2 linked regions of the Puniceicoccus vermicola genome follow. The protein of the gene in region 1 interacts with the protein of each later gene in a pairwise test. Links are inferred from orthologs where the notes say so. Each region holds a gene or a part of one and is shown on either strand. Other genes may lie near its edges. The genes, in order: H5P30_RS11490 and def.

Region 1 (11,509 bases):
CCTCTCCGCCGCACTCGGCATGGCTGCCGCCCGGGATCAGCGGGGGACCGATGAAAACGTCGTGGCCGTCTGTGGCGACGCCGCCTTTACCTGCGGGATCACTCTCGAAGCCCTGAACAACATTACCGATTCGACCAAGCGGCTAGTCGTCATCCTCAACGACAATGAATGGTCCATCGACAAAAACGTCGGCGCCCTCTCCCGCTATTTCAACGAACTCATCACGACTCCGATCTACAATCGGATGAATGAGGATTTTGAAGCATTCCTCAAACGCGTTCCCGGAGGAGAGTCCCTCATCCGCCTTGGCTCCAAGTGGAAACGGGAGACCAAAGACTTTTTTGCCTCCTCCTCCATTTTCGAAAATTTCGGCCTCCGCTACATCGGGCCGATTGATGGCCACAATATTGGCGAGCTCGAACAATACCTCAAGTTCGCGCGCAACGCTCCAGAACCACTAGTCCTTCACGTCATCACTAAAAAGGGCAAAGGAAGTGATGTCGCGATCGCTCAACCCGAGCGCTTTCACGGCACCTCCCCCTTCGATCCGGAGACAGGGTCCTCCAAACCCGGCGCTCCGGGAAGTCCCCCCAAGTATCAAGATGTTGTCGGCGAAGCCGTAGTCGCTCACTGCAAAAAGGACAAGACCATCGTCGGAATAACCGCTGCCATGCCGAGCGGAACGGGTTTCGATAAGTTGCGCGACAGCCTCCCGCAGCAGTATTATGATGTAGGGATTGCCGAAGAGCACGCCGTTCTCTTCGCCGCGGGAATGGCCACCAACGGGCTCCATCCCGTCTGCGCCATCTATTCCACATTTCTCCAGCGGGGAATCGACCCCATCATCCACGACATTTGCCTGCAAAACCTACCGGTCCTCTTCTGTATGGACCGCGCCGGACTTTCTCCGAACGACGGTGCCACCCACCACGGACTTTTCGATATCGCCTACCTGCGCGGAGTACCGCGGACCGTCATCATGCAGCCTCAAAATGAGGATGAACTCACCGATATGGTTGCGACCGGACTGCAGCATCAGGGCCCTGCCTTCATTCGATACCCCCGCGGCAGCGGCACGGGAGTTCCGATCAAAAAGGAACCCAAAATCCTCGAAATTGGAAAAGCAGAAGTGATCCGCCAAGGCCAAGACGTCCAAATTTGGGCCTTGGGAACAATGATTTCCGAAGCCGAAACCATAGCCTCTAGAATCGCCGAAATCAGCGACCTGAGTGTAGGAGTAGTCAACGCCCGCTTCGCCAAGCCAATCGACAGCGCCCTCCTCCAGGAACAGGCAAAATCCGCCAAACTCATCGTAACCCTGGAGGATCACGTCCGCACCGGCGGATTTGGCACAGCCGTCTTAGAGGATCTCTCCGATGCCGGAATCCCAACCCCCGTAGAGCGGATTGGTTGGCCCGATCAATTTATCGAACACGGCAACTCGAATAAAGACCTCCGCCAAGCCTTCGGCTTGGATCCACAGAGCATTTTCGATCGCGTAAACCAACGGCTAGAAGCCATAGGAGCGACCCAGAATCTCCCAACTTCTTCCTAATTCAAGGCAGCCGGGAAAGCTGCGAGTAGCTACCGACTACTCAAACAAGCGCTTCCGCAATCCAGTCCCGACGGCAAGCCCATTCCAATAACTCCCCCGTAGAGGGTGAGGTCTTCGCGCCCGCCTCCCCTCCGGTTCATCTTCTCGGACCTTTCGCACAAAGTCCTCCGATCCCAGCACCATCCCGTCCGAAAAATACCTCACCCGGCACCGCAAAACCACTGAAAGAGGCAACTTCCCCTTCTCCTCCCGCAAAACCCGAACCGCTTCTTCGTGAGAAATAGACGCTTTCCCCTCTTTCTCACCATCGCCAGCCCCATACAAAGTCTGCCGATAACCAGCCAGGTCCTTATCCACCACCGAGAGCCCAGCCCGAGCCAATCGGCCACCGCCGAGAGCCTCCGCATACCCGCAAAACCGATAATCCTTAGGATCCGAAACCAGCCCGGCCCGAACCGCGTTCAGGTCAATATAGGCCGCCACTGTCCGCAAAGCCCACCGATCCCCTTCGACCAGCACACTCTTAAATCGAGCCGACCAAAGCGGCCCAAAACGATCACGCGACCGGTTAAACCAAAGCGTATACCGAAGCTTCAGAGTCCGCATAAACTCCGATACATCATGCATCCTTCGGGTAAGCTCCTTGCGCAACTCCCTCCCATCAAGAAAGTTATCCTTCAAATGCCCCTCCAAAACCTCCGCAGGCATCGGATTCCAAGGCGTAGGCTTAGGATACAATTTCCGATACCGACGAACCAACTCCTCATCCGAAACCTCCGTCCCTGCTGGTGGCACCTCCACCAAAATATGGAAATGGTTCTTCATGACCGCATAAGTAACCACCCGAACCCCAGAAAACTCAGCAACCTGCCAGATCATCTTCCGCAACACCTCCCTCTCCCGATCCCCGAAGAGAGCTTCTCCGTTCACAGTCCGACTCATCAGATGATAATAAGCCAATTGATCCGAAATACGATGTCTGCGTCTGCCCATACCCTACTATCACCTATCGATGTATTATCGTCAAATTTAATAGAACGTTTCTATTAAATCCAATAATCTGAATACATTATGTTGATCATTGATTTCAATCACCTCTTCTTCTGCCGGTATTTCCCACCCTTGGCCTTCTTCTTTCGGGTGCTTTTTCCACCGGAAAAACTGGGTAATGTTGCTTCTCCATCGCGTAGCGCCTGGATCTGGTCTCGGAGAATTGCGGCGCGTTCGAATTCAAGGTCGAGGGAGGCTTGCTGCATCTCTTCTTCCAATTCGGCAATGACGGCGGCTACGTCCTCGTCCCCTACTCCTTCGGCTACTACCATGGGGGTAGGTTCTTCTTTGGGGCGATGTAGGCTGGATTGATCCTTTCTTCGTACTCCAGTTGGAGTGATGCCGTGCTCTTTGTTGTAGGCGAGCTGTTTCTCGCGGCGGTACTCAGTCACATCAATGGCCCTTTGCATGGATCCAGTGATGCGGTCTGCGTAGAGGATGACTCTCCCCTTTTCATGGCGGGCGGCGCGACCTGCGGTCTGGATCAGGCTGGTTTCACTTCGGAGGAAGCCTTCTTTGTCGGCATCGAGAATTACGACTAGGGCCACTTCGGGGAGGTCCAGGCCTTCTCGCAGGAGGTTGACTCCGACCAGAACATCAAATTCTCCTGAACGTAGCCGCCTCAAAATTTCAACCCGCTCGATCGCATCAATGTCTGAGTGCAAATATTCTACTGAGATCCCATCTTCCCGTAGATAGTCGGCAATGTCCTCGGACATTCTCTTGGTCAAGGTAGTGACTAAGGTCCGGTCTCCATTCTCACGGGTATTGCGGATTTCGGCCATGGTATCCTCCACCTGTCCCTTGATCGGCCGGATCTCCATGATGGGGTCTACCAATCCGGTTGGGCGGATGATCTGCTCGGCAACTTTCTGAGAGATCCCTATCTCATACGGAGCGGGGGTTGCGGAGACGAAAAGGGTCTGACCGGTGACTTCACGGAATTCGTCTGGCTTGAGGGGGCGGTTATCGAGAGCGGAAGGAAGGCGGAAACCGAAATCAACGAGGCGGCTCTTGCGCGAATGGTCCCCGTTGAACATGGCCCCGATTTGCGGGACCGTTACATGACTCTCATCAATGATGAGGAGGAAATCGTCGGGAAAGAAATCGATTAGGCAAAATGGACGATCACCGGGGTTTCTTCCACTGAGATGCCGGGAATAGTTTTCGATCCCGCTGCAGAAACCGATCTCCTCTAACATCTCGAGATCATACTCGGTGCGCATCCGAATTCGCTGGGCTTCGAGAAGGCGCTGGTCTTGTTCGAACTCCTTGACGCGACCATCCAACTCATTCCGAATCTCCTTCACGGCCCCTTTTAACTTATCTTTCGGAGTGATGTACTGATTGGCGGGATAGAGGAAGAAATATTCAAAGGCCTCCCCGGTCTCACCGGTAAGCGGATCGAGTGGTTTTACAGATTCGACCTCATCTCCCCAGAACTCGACTCGAATCGCACTCTCCCGGTAGGCCGGAAAAACATCGACCACTTCCCCGCGAGCCCGGAATTTCCCCCGCGAGAGCTCCACGTCGTTGCGCTCGTAAAGATTCTCAACCAACCGCTCGAGGAAAGCATCCCGGCCGAGCTCTTCTCCCGGACGGATCTCGATCATCATCTCGCGAAAATCCTCCGGGCTCCCCAAGCCATATATGCACGAGACACTGGCCACGACGACGACATCCCGGCGGGTCAAGAGAGAGCTCGTCGCTGATATGCGGAGACGCTCGATTTCCTCATTAATCGAGGAGTCCTTCTCAATGTAGGTATCCGTCTGCGGGACATAGGCCTCCGGCTGATAGTAATCGTAGTAGCTGACAAAGTATTCGACGGCATTATCCGGAAAAAATCCTTTAAATTCCGAGAACAGCTGGGCGGCCAAAGTCTTATTGTGGGAGATGACCAAGGCTGGCCGATTCAATTGGTGAATCAGATTCGCCATGGTGAAAGTCTTTCCCGATCCAGTCACCCCCACCAGGGTTTGATAACGGTTTCCGGTCTTAATCGAATCCGCCAATTCTTCGATGGCCCGAGGCTGGTCCCCGGTCGGCTGATAGTCTGACTGTAAACGAAACTCTCCCATTTCCCCAAGACTGACCGAAAATTTGATTCGGTCAACGGGGAGAACGGCTTATCCGGTCCCGTTGCAAAATGCTGGTCTGATCTTCGTTCGTCCAGACGGCAAATTCCGGCGATTCCTTGAAACTCCTCCAGTTGTCCCTCATCTTTCCTCCATGAAGAAGCGAGTACTGGTCCTTATGGAAAATGGTTTCGAAGAGATCGAGGCCATCAGCCCGATTGATATTCTCCGCCGCGCCGAGGCCGAAGTCGTTCTCGCGGCAACCGGTACGGATTTGCTGGTCGAGGGAAAAACCGGGGTTCGCCTTCAGGCAGACACCTTCCTGGCCGACTGCCGCAATGAACCCTTCGATGCCCTGATTGTCCCCGGAGGCCCAGCGGCAAAATCACTTCGAAAGAACCCTGCTGTCCTCGAGGTCGTTCGCGAATTCTACGAGAAGAACCTCCTGGTTGCAGCCATCTGCGCTGCTCCGACCGTCCTCAATGAAGCGGCCATTCTTTCGGGAAAGCGCTATACGGCGCATTTTTCGGTCGCAGAAGAACTTCAGGAAATCCTCCCTGACCCCGTGGTCCAGGATGGGAACCTCATCACCTCCCGCGGGGCCGGAACCGCCGTCGCCTTCGGTCTTTCCATCGTCGCCGACCTCTACGACGAGGAGACCGCCAACGAGATTGCCACCTCCATCTGCCTCCCTAATGCCTAAGGGATCGTCAGCTTGCATTCGTGGGCAAATCTCTCAATTCTGACCGGGCAACATGAGCCAAGATCATTTCGATTTTCTCGTCCTCGGGGGCGGCAGCGCGGGATACAACGCAGCATCACTGGCGAGAAAGCACGTCGAACGAGTCGCGATTGTTGACGGAAGCAAAGAGCTCGGAGGGCTCTGTATTCTCCGCGGCTGCATGCCTTCGAAAACGCTCCTCTACTCGGCGGATGTTCTTCAACTGGCCCGGGAAAGCCGCAAATTGGGACTTAATATCTCCCGCCCTCAAGTCGACATGGCGGCCCTCCATCAGCGCAAGTTGGATATGATTGCCGATTTCGCCGGACACCGCCGCTCGCAGATTGAATCGGACCGCTACCACCTGTTTCGCCAGAACGGCAAACTTGGTCCGGATCGGACGGTTATCCTTGATGACGGGACGCAGATCTCTGCGGACCGTATCCTAATCTCGACTGGATCTCATGTCTCGGTGCCCGATGTCCCCGGGCTGGCCGACGTTCCCTTCCTGACCAGCGATGATATCCTCGACCTCGATACCGTTCCCGAATCGGTCATCGTCCTTGGAGGTGGAGTCGTCGCCTGTGAGCTGGCGCAGTTTCTTTGCCGGATTGGCTCCAAGGTCATCATGATTCAGCGCAGCCCTCACATTCTCTCCGATTTTGAGCCGGATATGGCTGCGGTCTTGGAAGAAGCATTGATCGACGAAGGGGTTGAACTATTCACCCACACCGACATCGAAAACATCGAGCCGAACGAGAACGGAGTTTCCGTGCAGTTCCGCCAGGGACACCGGGCCGTGATTCGGCAAGCGCAATTCCTCTTCAACGCGCTGGGGCGCAAGCCAGCCACCGCGAAACTGGGACTCGAAGAGATCGGCATAGAAACTCGCTCCAGCGGGCACATCCGCACCAACGAGTACCAAATGACCTCTCATCCAGGGATCTACGCCGCAGGCGACTGCGCCGGCCCTCACGAGATCGTCCATATCGCCATTTTGCAGGGTGAAACAGCCGCCCGCCACTCACTGGGACTCGAGCCAATGCCCGTCGATTATGACAAGGTCTTGTCTGTGGTCTTCACCGATCCACAGATTGCCTCGGTTGGCCCCTCTGAAGAGACGATTCGTGAGAATCTGGGAGACTCTCTGCAAATTGCCGAGTTTCCGTTTTCCGACCATGGCCGATCGATGCTGATGGAAGCCCGTCGCGGATACGTTCGCCTCTTCTCAAGCTCCTCTGACCGGAAGATCCATCGCGCGGAATGCGTGGGTCGCGACGCCGGGGAACTGATTCATTCGATGGCTGTCGCTGTCGGAACCGGTGCCACTGTCGACGAGATCATGAAAGCACCTTGGTATCACCCGACTCTCTCGGAGATCTGGACCTATCCGCTTGAGGATTTGGCCGGCTGATCAATTCTCTGCGCCGGTTTTACTCCCAGCGATTTTGAGGATTCCCCCCGTCCCGAATTCGTAGTAGACGCCTTTCGTGGATTTCTTTTCCCAGCCACTCTCCTTTGAATTCATCCAACGCGCAGCCTGGACGGCCGCCGTCGTGGGATTTACCAACGGATTCCTGAGTGGCTATGTCGTCATGCGCCGATCCGCACTCATGGTGGGGTCTCTCTCCCACACCCTGCTGCCGGGAATCGCCGTCGCAATCCTCATCGCCGGACTAACCACCGCAACCGCCTTCATCGGAGCCCTGATCTCCGCCCTACTCGTTGGCCTCGTGGCTGTATTCGTCGCGCGCACCTCACGGATCGACAGCCACTCCGCGCTCGCGGTGCTCTACACCGCCGCCTTTGCGGGCGGGCTGCTCATTCTGGATCAAATCCCGACCCCGATGGAGCTTGAGCACTGGCTTTTCGGGAACATCCTCGCCCTTTCCAACCCCGATCTCTGGATGTCATTCGGGGCCTCCGCAGTGATCCTCATCACATTGATCACCTTGGCACGCCCCCTCCTCCTCTTTCTTTTCGAACCCACCATCGCCGAGAGCCAAGGTGTCCCCGTGCGCCGTCTCGGTTATCTACTGACCGGATTGGTGATCCTCGGGCTTGTGGTTTCGATCCAAGCCGTGGGATGCATCCTCTCGGTTGCGATGCTCGTCGCACCGGCTGCCGCAATGCTCCAGTTTTCCAAAAGCCCTCAATCCCTCATCTGGGGCGGAGGCTTTCTCGGAGCCATTGTCTCGGTTCTCGCCGTCTTCATTTCCTATTGGCTCGACCTCCGGGTCGGCGCCGTCATCGTTCTCATGCTGGGAGGAGCCGTTTTTCTGGCATACCTCTTCGGATTCCGTCACGGGGCCCTTCGTCTGCTCCTCCAGCGCCCACCCGCCAAACACTCTTAGATCCACCAACCATGGGTAGAAACTCGATCAAGAAACTGCGTAAACCCCCACGCTACAACCGGGGATCGGCCATCGTGCATCTTGTCGACGAGCCAGACCTATTCCGCCTGCTCGAATCGACCGAGAACCCCTTTGTCCTCGTCCTCGACGGGGTTCAGGATCCCCACAATCTCGGTGCCTGCCTCCGGACCTGTTCCGGCGCTGGCGTGACTGCTGTGATCGCCCCCAAAAAAGGCGCTTGCGGGATCACCGATACGGTTCGCGACATCTCCTGCGGAGGCACCGAAGATGTCCCCTTTCTTCAGGTTCGCAACCTGAGCCAAACCCTTCGCAATCTCCAAGAGATGGGAATTCGTCTCGTCGCGACTGCAGACGAGGCCGAAGAAAGCCTCTACGAAGTCGATCTCACCGGCCCCGTCGGCATCATTCTCGGGAGCGAAGGCTGGGGCGTTCGAAAGAAAATCGCCGACAATTCGGATCATCGGGTGAGTATTCCCATGCAAGGCTCTGTCGACTGTCTGAATGTTTCGGTCTCCACGGGAGTTTGCCTCTACGAAGCCGTCCGTCAGCGGCTGACCTAGGTTTGGCGGCATGCTTGCGGAGTCCGCCGAGGGTGGACGAGTTCAGAGGGGCAGTGTCGCTGAGGGGCGACGGTGCTGAGGGGCAGTGTTGCTGAGGGGCAGCGTGATGGGCGCAGCTGAAGCTACTGCCCTACTTGCCGCACCACTGCAAATCGAGAGCTGGAAGCTCTCGCTACCTTGATTGCCTATTCTCGCATGAGTTCTCGCGCTACCCGTAGGCCTGGATGCGCACTCGGCCGGATCAGGAATCGTGGGCTCGAAAGGTCACGAGGAAGAGTCCCGATTGTTTTCTACCCAAGTGGTGGGCGCAGCTGCTGCCCTCCTTTGGAGAGGAAAGATTGCTCTTACCGCACCAAATGCTCAGCAATTTGGAGAGCATTGAGGGCGGCGCCCTTCCAGAGCTGGTCACCGACGACCCAGAAGGCCAAACCGTTTTCGAGGGCTTCGTCCCTGCGAATGCGTCCTACGCCACAGGCTACCTTACTCGAATAACCGAGAGGCATGGGATACTCGAGGTTTGTCGGATCGTCGACCAACTCGGCACCGTCAAAGGCAGCCACTGCGGCTCGGGCTTCGGCGACATCGACGGGCTTCTCAAACTCGGCGAAGATGCTGATCGCGTGCGCCCGGAAAACCGGAACCCGCACGCAGGTGCAGGAGACTGGTAGGCTCGGCAGCGAGAGAATCTTACGACTCTCATTCCGCATCTTCACTTCTTCCTTCGTATAGCCGGATTCGAGGAACTTATCGACGTGAGGAATCAGGTTAAAGGCAATCGGATGCGGGAAGGTTGAAGGATTCGCGTCCTTCCCCTCCGACCAAGCGCGCACGCCGTCTTCGAGTTCGGTAATCCCCGTCGCCCCTGCGCCGGAGACCGCCTGATAGGTCGAGCAAATCATCCGCTTCAACCCGAAGCGCTGATGCAGCGGAGCTACCCCCATGAGAGTAATCGCCGTCGAGCAATTCGGGTTGGCGATGATCCCCTTATGATTGAGGAGCGCCTCGGGATTCACCTCAGGAACCACCAAAGGCACCTCGTCATCCATCCGGAAGGCCGAACTGTTGTCGATGACGACGGCTCCTGCTTCCACAGCCGCTGGAGCCATGGCGAGAGAGCGGTCTCCCCCCGCGCTCAGGAAAAGATAATCCAACCCGGCGAATTCCTCCGGTCTTGCCTCTTTAATCGCGATGGATTCTCCTCGAAAGGTGAGCTCCTTCCCCACCGAACGTGCCGAGGCGAGGAGACGCAGTTCAGCTACCGGGAAATCCCGTGCTTCCAGCAATTCCATCAACTCACGACCAACCGCTCCGGTTGCTCCGACTATTCCGATTCTCTTTCCTTCACTCATGAATTCATCTCCCGATACTAAAGATTTCTCCATTCTTATCGACAAGTGCCTCGACCTGTCAACGACCCCCACACCGATTTCGTTGACCGTAAGCATCGCCCGACAAGCGCTCGACCTCTATCAGGACGGGGCATTGCGCAAATCGTTTGTCATCTCAACTTCGAAAAATCCGCCCTCCTGCGTGGAAAATTCTCTCGGCACTCCCAATGGTCTTCATGAAATCGTGGACCTGATCGGCGAAGGTGAACCGCGAGGGACCGTCTTCCGCGGCAGAGTTTCGACCGGCAAACTCTACTGGGAGGAATCGGAGGAAGAGCAGCAAAAGAATCTAATCACCACCCGGATCCTCCGTCTCCGCGGCCTTGAGGACGGGATCAACAGCGGCCCCGGAGTCGACACCTACGACCGCTACGTCTACATTCACGGCACGAATCACGAGGATCAGCTGGGCCATCCCGCCAGTGCAGGGTGCGTCCTCCTCTCGAACAGAGATATGGAGGAGCTCTTCAATGCGGTCGATCTCGGCTCGAAAGTAATGATCTGCGCGTAAATGGTCTCCGCTTGAGATCTCAGGCGGACCTTCAAGACTAAGGAGGACCAGACCGCACGACTAAAGTCGAACGGGGACGGCGGAGAGGCAGGATCCGTTTGCTAAAGCTGCACGGTACGAAAAATCCGCCTCACGGATTACCGATCACCGACCACGGATCACTGACCACCGATCACCGACTACCGACTACCGACTACTGACTACCGACTACTGACTACCGACTACCGACTACTGACTACCGACTACCGACTACTGACTACCGACTACCGACTACTGACTACCGACTACTGACTCACCGACTACTGACTACCGACTACTGACTCACCGCTCACCGACTCAACCGGCTCAACCAAACCCGCCGCCAACTGGCGATTCTTCGGTGTAGTTTGCGAAGCGGGTGTATTTCCGGAGGAAGGCCAAGTCGACGGATCCCGTAGGACCGTTTCTTTGTTTGGCGAGAATGAGGCCGATCTTCTCGACATCTTCCGCGCGCTGGTTCTCTTCCTGGTCGTCGCTGCGCGGACGGTGCAAGAGGAGGACCACGTCAGCATCCTGCTCAATCGCTCCGGACTCACGGAGGTCGGACATCCGCGGCTCGCGCTTCTCCTTCTCACTCTCACGATTAAGCTGACTGAGAACGAGCACCGGAACCTCCAATTCCTTGGCCATCGACTTCATGCCTCGGGAGATTTCAGCAATCTGATTCTCACGGGAAGCCCGGTTATCCATCCCGGCGATCAGCTGCAGGTAGTCGACCACGATCAGACCCAGTTTGTAGCGGGAAGAGACGCGACGCGCTTTCGCCCGCACTTCAAGAATGTTCAAGCTGCCCTGGTCATCGACAATGATGTCGGCCTTCTTGATCTCGCCAGCGGCCTCAACGATCGCCTGCTGTTCCTCCCGAGTGGAGAAACCGTCGCGCAATTTGTTCATGTTCACCCCGGCGCGGCTGCAAAGGACACGTTGGGCCAAACTCTCGGAACTCATTTCGAGACTGAAGACGAGAATCGCCTTCGGATCGGGGTTGTTCGGCCCGGGAATCGAGACGTTCTCCGCAATGTTCATAGCGAAACTGGTTTTCCCGACCGACGGACGGGCCGCAAGCACGATCATTTCCCCTGGGTGAAATCCGAAAGTCATCCGGTCAAGATCGAGGAACCCGGTTCGCGTTCCATAGCTGGTATGGCGCTTGGCGAGTATATCGTTGATCATCTTGATCACCTTATCCAGAGGCTTCCCGATCTTCTGCGCGGAGTCGGCCACCTGCGATT
Region 2 (11,295 bases), on another replicon or contig:
CCTTTCCAGGTGTTCCTCTCGATTCACCAGTTGTTCCATGAACAGCTGGCTGATGAGGATCGAGAAGCCGACGAGAGTGATGACAACAAAGGGGATCAGTCGACGGTTGCGACGGGTTTGAAAATCAAATGGCTGCGGCTTGCCTGGGGGCGGTGCCGTTTCGTTACCTTTTTTGTGGGTCGCCATGATTTAGGTCATCTCATCGGGAGTAGGTTGAGCTCCCAGAAGGTCAACACAACGTTCCTGAAGGTCAAATATCCAGAAAGAGAGAAGGAAAACGGCGGCTTCCGACAATAGAGTTTCCAGGAGGAAGCGGATGAGGTAGGGGCTCCATCCCGAGGAGGGGAAAAACCAGATTCCGAGGAAAATGAGGAGAAGGAGGTTGGACCCTGTCGCCACCGTGGCGAGGTGGAATGTGCGCCGGCTGCGAAATCGGTTACGCATTCGAAAGAGCCCGGCGTAGATGACTCCCAGAGCGAAAGGGAGAACTCCCAGTGGGAGAGGAAGGGTCGCACCCCACATAAACCCGGTGATTAAGACAACGGGCATCCCCGCAACCGGAGAAAGACTGAAGGCGGGATAGACCACGAGGATGCCGCCAATGGTTAGATAGATTCCCAGAGGAGAAATCGACGAGTTCAGCTCCAGCACGAGAAAAAGCACCAAGAGGTTGGTGAGGAGAGCGACAAGAGCCTGACGGAGCAGTTTCATGCAGGAGCAAGTGGTTCCACCCAGAGTCTAGGGGGCTTCGTTAAAGATCTCTTTGGCGGCGGGTCCGGCAGGGATGAGGACCGATACTTCATTCAGATTCAATAGATCCTCGCTGAGCTGAACGATTCCTCTTTGGAAGAGACCACTCGAATCTGTCTCCAGAAAGCGCACTTCGCCGATGCGCAGACCGTCCGGAAAGACGCCCCCAAGGCGCGAAGAGACGAGGACTAGCGGCTCCTCGGGTGAAGCGTAGAGGTCCGAGGGGACATCGCGCACCGTTCCTTTGGGATTCCGGAGCGAAGGGACTTGGCTTCCCTCATAGCGGACTGGGCGGGTATCCCCGGAAAAGTGGGCCGCCATGCGAAAGGTGCGGCTACTGAGGAGATCCACGGTAGAGGTATAGGCGTGCACTTCACGCACGCGGCCGACGACTCCGCCAGCGAAAACGACCCCGGCCCCAGGGACGATGCCCGCGTCGCGCCCCTTGCGGATGATTAGTTGTTGCCACCAGTTGCTGAGGTCGCGTCGGACGACTTGGGCCACCTCATAGCGAAAATCCGGAGGGGAGGGGATCTTCAGAAGCTCCTGAAGTCTTAGATTGTAATTGCGGAGGGCGGTGGTTTCTCCGGCTTGAATCCGGTAGAGGGCGTTGAGGCGGGAGAGCTCCTTTCCAGTTTCGATGAGATCCCGCTTCGAGCGGGTGCGGATTGACCAGTAGGTTCCCAAATCCTCCATGTGAGAGGCGAGAATCGCCGAAGGAGCCTGAAACTCGTAGAGAGAGTTGCGGCTGAAGCGTTTGATCGCCGGTGGGATCAAGAGCCATGCCAGCAAGAGCAGTCCCAGAATGAGGAAAGGTTTGCTGGCCTGAGATCGTAAGCGGAGCAAGAGAAGATTCTCCGGGAGAGGACCCCCGCGGGTCAGTCTTTACGATGGATCGCGATTTCTTTGATGAGCCATTCGAGCTCTTCCAGAACCTTGCCGGTGCCCATGGCGACGGCGCTGAGCGGATCGTCTGCCGCGAACACGGGGAGACCGGTTCCGTCGCTGAGCATACGGTCGAGGCCGCGGATGAGGGCACCCCCACCAGCGAGAACAAAGCCTCGGTCTACCAGATCGGCCGAAAGTTCTGGCGGACAACGCTCCAGAGCATTGCGAACCAGCTCCAGAATGGCGCCGATGGTATCGGCCAGAGCTTCACGGATCTCCTGAGAGGAGATGTGAATGGTCTTCGGGAGGCCCGCGACCGAATCGCGGCCCTTCACTTCCATGGTCAGCTCCTTCTCCAGCGGAAACGCGGATCCGAGCTTCAATTTAATTTCTTCAGCGGTTCGCTCCCCAATGGTGAGGTTGTAGGCCCGCTTCATGTAATTGACGATGGAGCTATCGAGCTCATCCCCTCCGACGCGGATACTCTTCGTATAAACCACCCCGGCGAGCGAGATCAGGGCGACCTCGGTCGTGCCGCCACCGATATCGACGATCATGTTCGCAGTCGGTTCCTGAATTGGAAGTCCGACCCCGATTGCTGCCGCCATCGGTTCTTCAATCAAAATTACGTCGCGGGCACCTGCGTTGATCGCGGATTCCTTCACCGCCCGGCGTTCGACTTCGGTAATGCCCGAGGGAACTGCCACCACGACCCGCGGTGGAACAAACTTCATGCTCTTCTGCACCTTGCGGATAAAGTGCCGGAGCATGGCCTCCGTGATCTCAAAATCAGCGATGACCCCGTCTTTCATCGGCCGCAGTGCGGTGATGGTGCCCGGGGTTCTTCCCAGCATTCGTTTCGCTTCTTCCCCGACGGCGCATACCTTGCGTGAGGAGGAATAGACGGCGACAACGCTCGGCTCCCGCAGAACGATTCCTTTATCCTTGGCGAAAACTAGGCAGTTGGCGGTACCTAGGTCGATGCCGATGTCATTGGAGAGGAGTCCGAACACGGGAATTTACGAATGAAGAAATGATAGATGAGTCTAGTCGAACCGAAGATCGAAGAGCACGGAAATAATGAAGAAAAGAGCGAAAAATGTTGTCGCTCAGTCAGTTGTTTTGAATGTTGCTGGTCCCATGTCAATTCGTTTCAGGCGTTGTGAAGTTCTTTCCCCCGGTCGCCTCGGGGCAATTGTGTCGTTGTTGGCGTCCCTTTTCCTGGGAGGATGCGGAATCGGTTCCAATCAGACGGTCGATGTGGACACCCGTCCAACCGGCGCTTACGTCTACGTGGACGGCAAATTTATTGGCAACAGCCCCGTTGATGTGAGCCTCAATCGGCAGGTGCCCCACCGGGTCGAAGTCCGCAAAGTCGGTTTTGTCTCCGAAGAGGTCATGGTCTTTCCCTCAGTCACCGAGGGCGGAGAGCCCAAAGTCGTCTTCGGTCCCCTGCGGGAATCCGGCTACTACCGAGACCTGGATCCCAATCCGGTTTCAGTGGATATGACTTATGAAGGCCTCATGGGGTACGGCAGCACTCTGACCGAGGAGGAGGCTGACAAGTTGATCCAACGCATCCAGAAAGAACGCGAAGCGGGAGAATTGACGGATGGCGAAGCGGCCATCGCCCTGACTCAGGTTCAGGAGCGAATGAAATAACCCTCCGGCTGAGTTTCTTCGATCTGCGCTCCCAAGTAGGGACGTGAAGAGGGTTGCCAAAGACTACGGTCAGCGTAGGCTACGGGCCGATCTTTGAAGCACGGGCATTCGCTTTTCCCTCCGGGGGAGAGAGGAAAGTCCGGACACCACAGGGTAGGATTCCCTTTGAAAGGAGGGGCGCATTGTTGAAAAAGGGTGCGACGGATAGTGTCACAGAAAATATACCGCCTCGAAAGAGGTAAGGTTGAAATGGTGGGGTAAGAGCCCACCGCCCGAAGGGTAACCGACGGGGCAGGATAAACCCAATCCGGTGCAAGGCGAATAGGGGATCGGGCGACCCGTCCATTGGTCCCGGGTTTAGCTGCATCCCGCGCAAGCGGGAACGTCGATCTCGGTCGGCGTAGATGAATGAATGCCCTCCATGGCTTCGGCAATGGAGACAAAATCCGGCTTATAGTGCTTCAAAGATCTCTTTTTCTCAATAGTAGGCCAGGTTCCAATTCGTTGACTCGGGAACCTCGCAAAAGGCCTTCGGCGGCTGGTTTTTCATGCATTGGCCGTAGGATGGGCCCGGTTTCTTCTCATTGAAAGCGGCGAGAGGGCGGGACGATTTGCGATTTCGTTTTGCGCTTCTCGCAAGGAGTGCGAATGTAGACCCCATGCGTTATTTAATCGTGAGTTGCAGCCTTCGTGGGAAGAGCCGAAGCCGAGTGATGGCGGAATTGGCCCGAAACGACTTGGAGGAGGTGGGCCAATCGGTGGATTGGCTCGACTTGTGTGAGCACTCGCTTCCGTTTTGCGATGGAGGTGCCGCTTATGGAGATGAGCGGGTGGGACCGGTTGCGGAAAAAGTGAGCAATGCTGACGGGGTCATCCTCGCTGGACCCATTTATAACTATGATTTTAATGCGGCCTCCAAGAATCTGATCGAGATGACGGGATCGGGTTGTTGGGCGGGCAAGGTCGTCGGGTTCATTGCCGCGGCGGGTGGGTCTTCGAGCTATATGTCCGTGCTGCCACTGGCCAACAGCCTCATGATCGATTTTCGCTGCGTGATCATTCCCCGATTTGTCTACACCGATGGCAGTGCTTTCGGGGAGAATGGGGAGCTGGAGAATGCCGAGGTGCGGGAGCGGATTCGGCGTTTGGGCTCCGATTTAATCGGGTTTACCGAGGGCTTGGCCACTACGCTTCAAGCCGAACGGGGAACGCCGAGCTGATCCGAACCCTGGCGGAATGAGCTATTTCGCCTCGTAGCGTTCTTCATTGAGCGGGAGTAAGAGCGAAACGCTGGTTCCTTTGCTGGGTCCCGATTCGATCTTGAGCTCTAGGTCGAACACTTCGGCGATCAGCCGGACGAGACAGAGACCGAGGCCGACTCCCTGTTGCTCCAGATCCTCTCGGTCGAATTGGGTAAATGGGGCGACATTTTCGATCTGCTCAGACGTCATCCCCAATCCGTTGTCGATGACGGTGATGACGTATTGCCCGCGCTCCTCGTAGCCGGTGACGTGAACGGATTCGTGTGGATCCGAGAATTTCAGGGAATTGTCGACCAGCTCGGAAATAATTTTCAGGAAAAGTTCGGTGCCGATGGGAAGGGTGGCCGGGGTCATATTGATCCGGACATCGTTCGGTCTCTTGTGCCGTTTACAGAGTTCCCCGAAAAAGGAGGCCGGGATCGGAACTTCGGCGGGTTGATTTAGGTAGAGATCGATGCGACGAGGATTTCCGGTGGCGAGTCGGAGTTCGTAGTAAAGGAGGTAGTTCTCAATGAGTCGGAAGAGACGGAGGCCCGATTCGTGAAGGATTTCGACGTTTTCTTCCAACTCCGATGGACTTGGGATGCGGCCTCGCCGGATTCCGTCGATCATCAGATCAGTGATCCCGAGAATACCATTCAAGGGGGTGCGCAGTTCGTGCGGCAGGGAGAGCAGGTGCCTTTGGTCGAAGGCGGCCGACGCTTTTGAACGACGCTCGACTTTTTCGAGCTGACTGCGAATCGCAAGCTCGAGCTCATCCAGATTGAAGGGCTTGGTAATGTAGTCGTCCGCGCCGAGAGCCATACCCTTCCGCATGTCGGTGCGGGAACCCCGGGCGGTGACGAAGATGAAGGGGATGAGGTGAGTGGCTGGATGGCGCTTGAGGTTCTCGAGAAGATAAAGCCCGTTTCCATTCTGCATCATGATATCACTTACGATGATATCGGGTTGTACCTTCTTGGCTTTCTCCAAGGCTTCCTGTCCCGAGCGTGCAGAGTTCACCTCATATCCGATCTCACGGAGATAGTCGGTCGCCACCTCTAGTAAATAGGTGTCGTCCTCTACGAGCAGGACCAATGTCTTCGCTTCCATGTCTTAGGGTAATTCCAATTAGCGGATTTTATAGATTATTGCTATGGATCGCGGGATAGCCAGAACTTTGATTGCCGACTCAGTGAAGGCATTGGTTTTCGAGGCCATGAGGCTTCTGCAAATTTCCCCGATCCTACCTCCTGAAGCAGACGATTTCCGAGATCGTGAGGACTTGGAGGACAAGCTTGTTTCGACGAGCGGGATGTGTAACGGTTTTGAAGAATAAGAAAATGGGATTGCGCGTAACACAGTATGGCGAGGGAGTTCTTCACGAAAAGGGGGAGAAAATCACCCAATTTGATGGGGAGCTGAAGGCTCTGGCGGAAGAAATGCTGGAGACGATGCACAAACACGAAGGCATCGGACTCGCGGCGCAACAAATTGGAAAAGCGATTCGTCTCTGCGTGGTTGAGCTCGGGGAAGCCGCTCATGATACGGGCGAAGCCGTTCTGGACGGGCGGAGGATCCCACCGGCGATTTTGATGCCGCTGGTTTTGGTCAATCCCCGAATCGAACTGCCAACACCGGTGGAAATGGAGGTGATGGAAGAGGGCTGTCTTTCATTTCGCCAAGTGCGGGGGAACGTGACGCGCCCGATTGTCATCGAAGTTTTTTATCAGGATCTGGAGGGAGTGGAGCACCATCTCGTTTGCGAAGGTTTGCTTTCGCGGTGCATTCAGCACGAGGTGGACCACTTAAATGGCATTCTCTTTATCGACCGGATGGAGAAAGCAGATTTTGCCCGGATAAGGAGCAAGGTGCGTAAGCTTAAACGCCTCGGCCAGGCGGACGATCCCCTGCGAGCCAATTCCTGATCAATTTTTCTCCAACCCGGAAGCCATTCTCGAGGGCGAGCGAAAATCCGGGAAAATGGGCTTCGCCCTCCTCCGCGATCAGAGTCGAAACTGCCGGTTCCCCTTGCGGTGGGCGGGTGAAATTGCTGACAGTCCGGATCAGTAGAACCTGATCGGCGTTGGCCAATCCCTGCCGATGAAGGAATCGAATGGCGAAGAGGGTCCCGCTGTCCTCCATGTTTGAGCTCTGGAATTGGCCCTGGCCGGAGGTAAATAGTTCGACCCACCGGTTTGCCCATTCATTCATGAGGTGGCCGTGCCAGAAACGAACGGCCGAGAGGGTCGCTCCTACTTGAAGGCAGGGCTCGCTGGCCGCCGCAGGATTTTCAGAATAACGCTCTCCCTCCTTGCGAGCCTCATCGCTCTGGGCGAGAGGGACGGAGGCCGCGAGTTTTTGAGCCCAATTGAGAACGTCCTTGGGCAGCGGAGTGGATTCGTAGCGGGAACCGAATACGCCCCCATCAGTGGCCGGAGGAGAGTAGGGTGCTTTGGCCCCGAGGGGTAGCAGGCCCGTAGGCCAATCCTCTGGCAATTCGCGGGCATCGATTTCCCAGGCGAGGTCTCCGTCGACACACCAGTCTGTCAGGATTGGAGAGCCGAGGGCGGAACGGGCAGGGTCACCCCCGGCGATTCCGGAGATCAGCCAGAGAGAATCGGAAAGGTCGAAGCGGGAAAACATCCCGAGGGCAGTGATGACGGAGGCGGTCTGAACCGCACCGACTCCTGCTATGATTCCCAGGATGCTCCCGTCGGAGTTGGTATAGAGGAGATTGGGAAGCGGGGAATCTGGAATCGGTTCGAGGGAAAATGCCTCCCGAAATCGGCTAAACTCTCCAGTTTGGCCATTGGTCGGTTCGAACTGGGTGACGAGAACGACCGCGGGCTTCATGCAGGCTCTTCGGTTGATTTGGGCCGAGGAGTTCGTCCAAATCCGGAAACCAACCACCACTGCAGGCCAAGGAAAGCATAGAACGTGATGGTGCCGACGATCTCATGCATGAGCAGGTAGTGATCCCCTACCTTGGGAGCGAGGCTTACGATGATGAAAATGCGAACCAGATTTCCAACGACCGCGACGAAGACCGCGGCAATGAGGAGAAGAAACGAATCGAGGAACGGAACCTTTCGGTAAAAGATAAAGGCACAGGTGAAGACCAAACAGGTCCCCAAAAGACCAAAGCCATTACACTCGGCCGCGACGTGAAACGGACGTCCGTTTACGACGAGGAGGAGCATGGGCACTCCCTCTTTAGTGATGAATCCGAGTTCCGTATCGTGCTGAAGCCAGGTGAAAATCTGGGCAGACCATCGTCCAGTGATGATCCGGAGCGGCATATCGAGGAGCGGTAGGCTGACCAGAAGCGCCCCGAAGAGGGTGAATGCGATGAAGAGGGAGTTCAGCAGACGCCGACTCGAGGCCTCGAGAAGGACGCCGCCCGCCGCCCGGGTAAAACAACAGACAGAGAGAAAGAGGAGAAAAACCTTCGCAATCGGCTGGGGCAGGAAGGTCCCCGAAATGGCGCAGACCAGACCGACGGCGGCCCAGGCATAGGTCCCCGTCGATTTTTGATCGGGTGGGGCGAAGAGAGGCCGGAAATCGAAAATCAGGTAGATACAGAGAAGACCAAGAAGGATCGCCGTATTGATGATTTGATCGGCATGCCGTAGGGCATCCGGCAGGTTTGCGTAGAACCAACCGAGGAGCCCAAACGCCAGAATGGCGAAAAGGATGAACTCGGGCCGCCTCATCCGGGCGGCTACAGCCTGACGATTCGGGTCGCTCAATCCGCGATATCGAAGTTCTCCAGGTTATTCTTCACTTCACTGAGGAAGGAAGCGGAACCGGCTCCATTGATCCAGCGGTGGTCGAAGGTGAGCACTAGGCGCACGACCTCCCGCGACTTCTGGCCTTGGCTCTCGGGGTCGAGCTCGTAGTGAGCAGACCCGACGAAGAGGGTGGCGATCGATGGGGGAACAACAATAGGGGTTGCCGACTGGACATCGTATTGACCCATGGTCGACAGCAAAATCGGGATCCGCGTCTTCGGCTGGAATCGGCCCTTACGGGTGTCATCGACCGCTTTACGGAAGAGATCGGCAAACTCGGGCCATTCGCGGCGGTTGACGTCGGGAACAATCGCGGTGCCGAGGCGGTCGTCTGGAAGAGAGACCGCGACACCCAGGTCAAAGTCGCCGATCGCCCGCGGCATCTTCCCCATCAACAGCGTGTGGGTGAAGCGGCGGTGCTTCTTCATCGCCTGAACCAGAGACCAGGCGACGATCGCGGAGGGGCTGGGGGCCTTTTGGTTCTTGGCCTTGATCCGTTCGCGCAGGAGCCGGATCGGTTCCCACTTGGCTTTGACCATAATGGTCGCCGGGACCAATCCCTGCATCTGCTGGATGATCTCGGCCGAAAGCCCAGAGGTCTTGGCAATCTCGCCGTTGGCGGCTTCGTATTGCTTAAATTTGCGGATGTTCGCCGCTTCATCGCCTTTGACCGGAGCGCTTGTTTCCTCTTCGGCGCGCGTATGTGAGGCGAAAGTGCATCGGGCAATATCATCTCCGACGCCAACGTCGTCGCCCTCCTCGAAGAGCCACTCGACGAGCGTTCCCTTTTCCGGAGCCTCAATCGGGAAGACTGCCTTATCCGTTTCGACCTCGCAAATGGATTCGTCCGGTTCGAAGGACTCTCCCTTTTTCTTAAATTGGGTCAGAAGTCGGGCTCGGGTGATCCCTTCGCCCAGCACCGGAACCTTGATCAGGTTGGCAGACGGGGGAGGGGGAGGAGCTTCCTCCTCCATAATCATTTCGGGAGCCGGAGGAGTCGGTAGAGCCGCTGCGGGTTCCGCGACCGAGGGAGATGCCTGCGTCGCGACGAGCGAGCGGATCGCTTCAAGAACCGTATCGGAATCCGGCAAAGCCGTATACTCATAGGTCGGATGGAAACCGATCGGAGTGTTCTGGCGGGAAATGATCTGGGGAGAGGCTTGGAGTCGTGGCCAGATGTCCGGCACGTCAATGACCTCGGAGACGATGGCCTGACCCACACTGCAAGGATCAGAATCTTCCTGCACGATCAGGAGACGCCCAGTCTTGCGGACAGAGTTCATCACCGTTTCGCGGTCCCAAGGGACGATCGTGCGCAGATCGATGAGCTCCACTTGGGTGTCGTCGCCGAGCTTTTCGATACTCTCCTCGATTAATTCGATGCAGTTGCCCCAGCCGACTACGGTGACCATGTGGCCAGTGCGGCGAACGCGGGCGCGTCCGATGGGGGCGGAGCGGATTTTTTCGGGAAGCTTCTGTTCATCCCACATCAAGTGCTTGGGCAGGAGAAGAAGAACCGGGTCGGTCGATTGGTTGGCGCTCCAGATGAGACCCGCAGCGTCTTCCGGAGTGCTGGGGACGGCGATCGTCAGCCCGGGAAGATTTGCGAAAAGTCCTTCACCCGACGAACTGTGCCAGATAGCACCACCAGGGAGGTAGGCTCCATAGGGGGCGTAGATGACGGCTGGGCAGTTCCATTCGCCGAAGCTTCTCCAGCGAAGGTTGGCCAGGTTGTTGGCGAGCTGATTCCAGCCAGGTCCAATAAAGTCGATGAATTGGATCTCGAAAAACGGCTTCTTTCCGTAGCAGGCGAGACCGCAAGCGAGACCGATGATCGTCGATTCCGCGATCGGAGAATTGCCCACGCGATCCGGGTCGGTTGTTGAGAGGCCGGCAGTGAGGCGGAAAACGCCTCCCTTCGGATCGGCGATGTCCTGACCGTAGAAGATCGAGTCCTCGTTGCGCTTCAGGACTTCCTTGAGTGTCGAGTTTACCGCATCCAGCATCCGTGTCCGTTCACCGAGTTGCACCGGTGGGCGCTGGGCGATTGGAGGAGCGGGATCGGTGAGGTGAAGAGAGTTTTCGGATTCCTCGGGATCATCGGCTTTGCGAGCCTCCAAGTAGACCTGCCGGGCGTTCTCTTTGGCCTCCGCCTCGATTTCGGAAATTTCTTCTTCCGTAAGAATTTTCTCGGCGAGGAGTTCTTCCCGGAGCAATTTGATCGGGTCGCGTTCCTCGGTTTTTTCGAGTTCTTTTTTGCAGCGGTAGAGACGGTGGTCATCGGCGCTGGAGTGGCTGGTGCCGCGCTCGAGATCCAGCCAGAGGAAGCTCGGTCCACCGCCGGAGCGGGCTTTGGCGACTGCCTCGGCACCCGCGTGGTAGACATCTGCGACCTTAGTGCCATCGACTTGGACCCAGCGCTCTTTGTCCATGACTCCGAGGGCCAGTGGGTTCGCGTTGCGATTGGGCGTGCTGATGGCGATGCCATTGTCTTCGACGACGAAGACTACGGGAAGTTGCTTCTCGATCGCGACGCAGGCGGCTTCGAAAAAGTCACCTTGGCGTGAGGCGCCCTCACCGGTCGAGGCGACGACGACGTTGTTTTTGCCGTCGAGCTTAATGCCCCAGGCGATCCCGCAGGCAGGCAGGAGATGGGAGCCTACCGGTGATGGATGCGACCAGATGTTGTTCTTCCGGGAGCTAAAGTGCCCGGGAAGCTGACGCCCGCCACTGGAGGAAGAGCGTTTGCCGAAAAAGGTGAGCGCGATGTCGTGGGTCGTCATCCCGCGAGCGAGGACGAGAGCACGGTCGCGATAATAGGGGGCGACGAAGTCGTCTTTCTCGAGGTGAGAAGCGATGGCCGAGACGGCTTCGTGTCCGATTCCGCCGACGTGAAACCATCCGTGCCCTTGCCGTAGAAGACTCTGTTCGCGATGGTCCCCCATCCGGCTCTCGATCAT

What was found.
Region 2: the proteins of H5P30_RS11490 (region 1) and def interact in binary tests that used the Escherichia coli proteins (3 or more experiments, as listed by UniProt). The link is inferred for Puniceicoccus vermicola from one-to-one orthologs.

The regions. Positions count from the first base shown.
Region 1 is NZ_JACHVA010000089.1:10,948-22,456, reverse strand. The notes cover bases 7,687-10,607. They hold H5P30_RS11490 (aspartate-semialdehyde dehydrogenase), read right to left. Parts: upstream 9,689-10,607; coding sequence 8,684-9,688; downstream 7,687-8,683. Other genes in these bases: dnaB (replicative DNA helicase), read right to left, coding at 10,584-10,607; H5P30_RS11485 (L,D-transpeptidase), read left to right, coding at 9,687-10,238; rlmB (23S rRNA (guanosine(2251)-2'-O)-methyltransferase RlmB), read left to right, coding at 7,770-8,339; H5P30_RS11500 (iron chelate uptake ABC transporter family permease subunit), read left to right, coding at 7,687-7,758. Also shown: dxs (1-deoxy-D-xylulose-5-phosphate synthase), read left to right, coding at 1-1,555; H5P30_RS11520 (transposase), read right to left, coding at 1,592-2,548; excinuclease ABC subunit UvrB, read right to left, coding at 2,647-4,686; H5P30_RS11510 (DJ-1 family glyoxalase III), read left to right, coding at 4,838-5,386; H5P30_RS11505 (dihydrolipoyl dehydrogenase family protein), read left to right, coding at 5,439-6,818; more of H5P30_RS11500, read left to right, coding at 6,895-7,686; more of dnaB, read right to left, coding at 10,608-11,509.
Region 2 is NZ_JACHVA010000053.1:113,536-124,830, forward strand. What follows is about bases 4,970-7,676. They hold def (peptide deformylase), read left to right. Parts: upstream 4,970-5,884; coding sequence 5,885-6,469; downstream 6,470-7,676. Other genes in these bases: H5P30_RS06605 (hybrid sensor histidine kinase/response regulator), read right to left, coding at 4,970-5,654; H5P30_RS06610 (hypothetical protein), read left to right, coding at 5,698-5,880; H5P30_RS06620 (purine-nucleoside phosphorylase), read right to left, coding at 6,423-7,397; H5P30_RS06625 (archaeosortase/exosortase family protein), read right to left, coding at 7,394-7,676. Also shown: mrdA (penicillin-binding protein 2), read right to left, coding at 1-186; H5P30_RS06575 (hypothetical protein), read right to left, coding at 190-711; rod shape-determining protein MreC, read right to left, coding at 739-1,596; H5P30_RS06585 (rod shape-determining protein), read right to left, coding at 1,629-2,651; H5P30_RS06590 (PEGA domain-containing protein), read left to right, coding at 2,779-3,300; H5P30_RS06600 (NADPH-dependent FMN reductase), read left to right, coding at 3,960-4,520; more of H5P30_RS06605, read right to left, coding at 4,542-4,969; more of H5P30_RS06625, read right to left, coding at 7,677-8,293; H5P30_RS06630 (thiamine pyrophosphate-dependent enzyme), read right to left, coding at 8,290-11,295. UniProt on the Escherichia coli protein: Removes the formyl group from the N-terminal Met of newly synthesized proteins. Requires at least a dipeptide for an efficient rate of reaction. N-terminal L-methionine is a prerequisite for activity but the enzyme has broad specificity at other positions.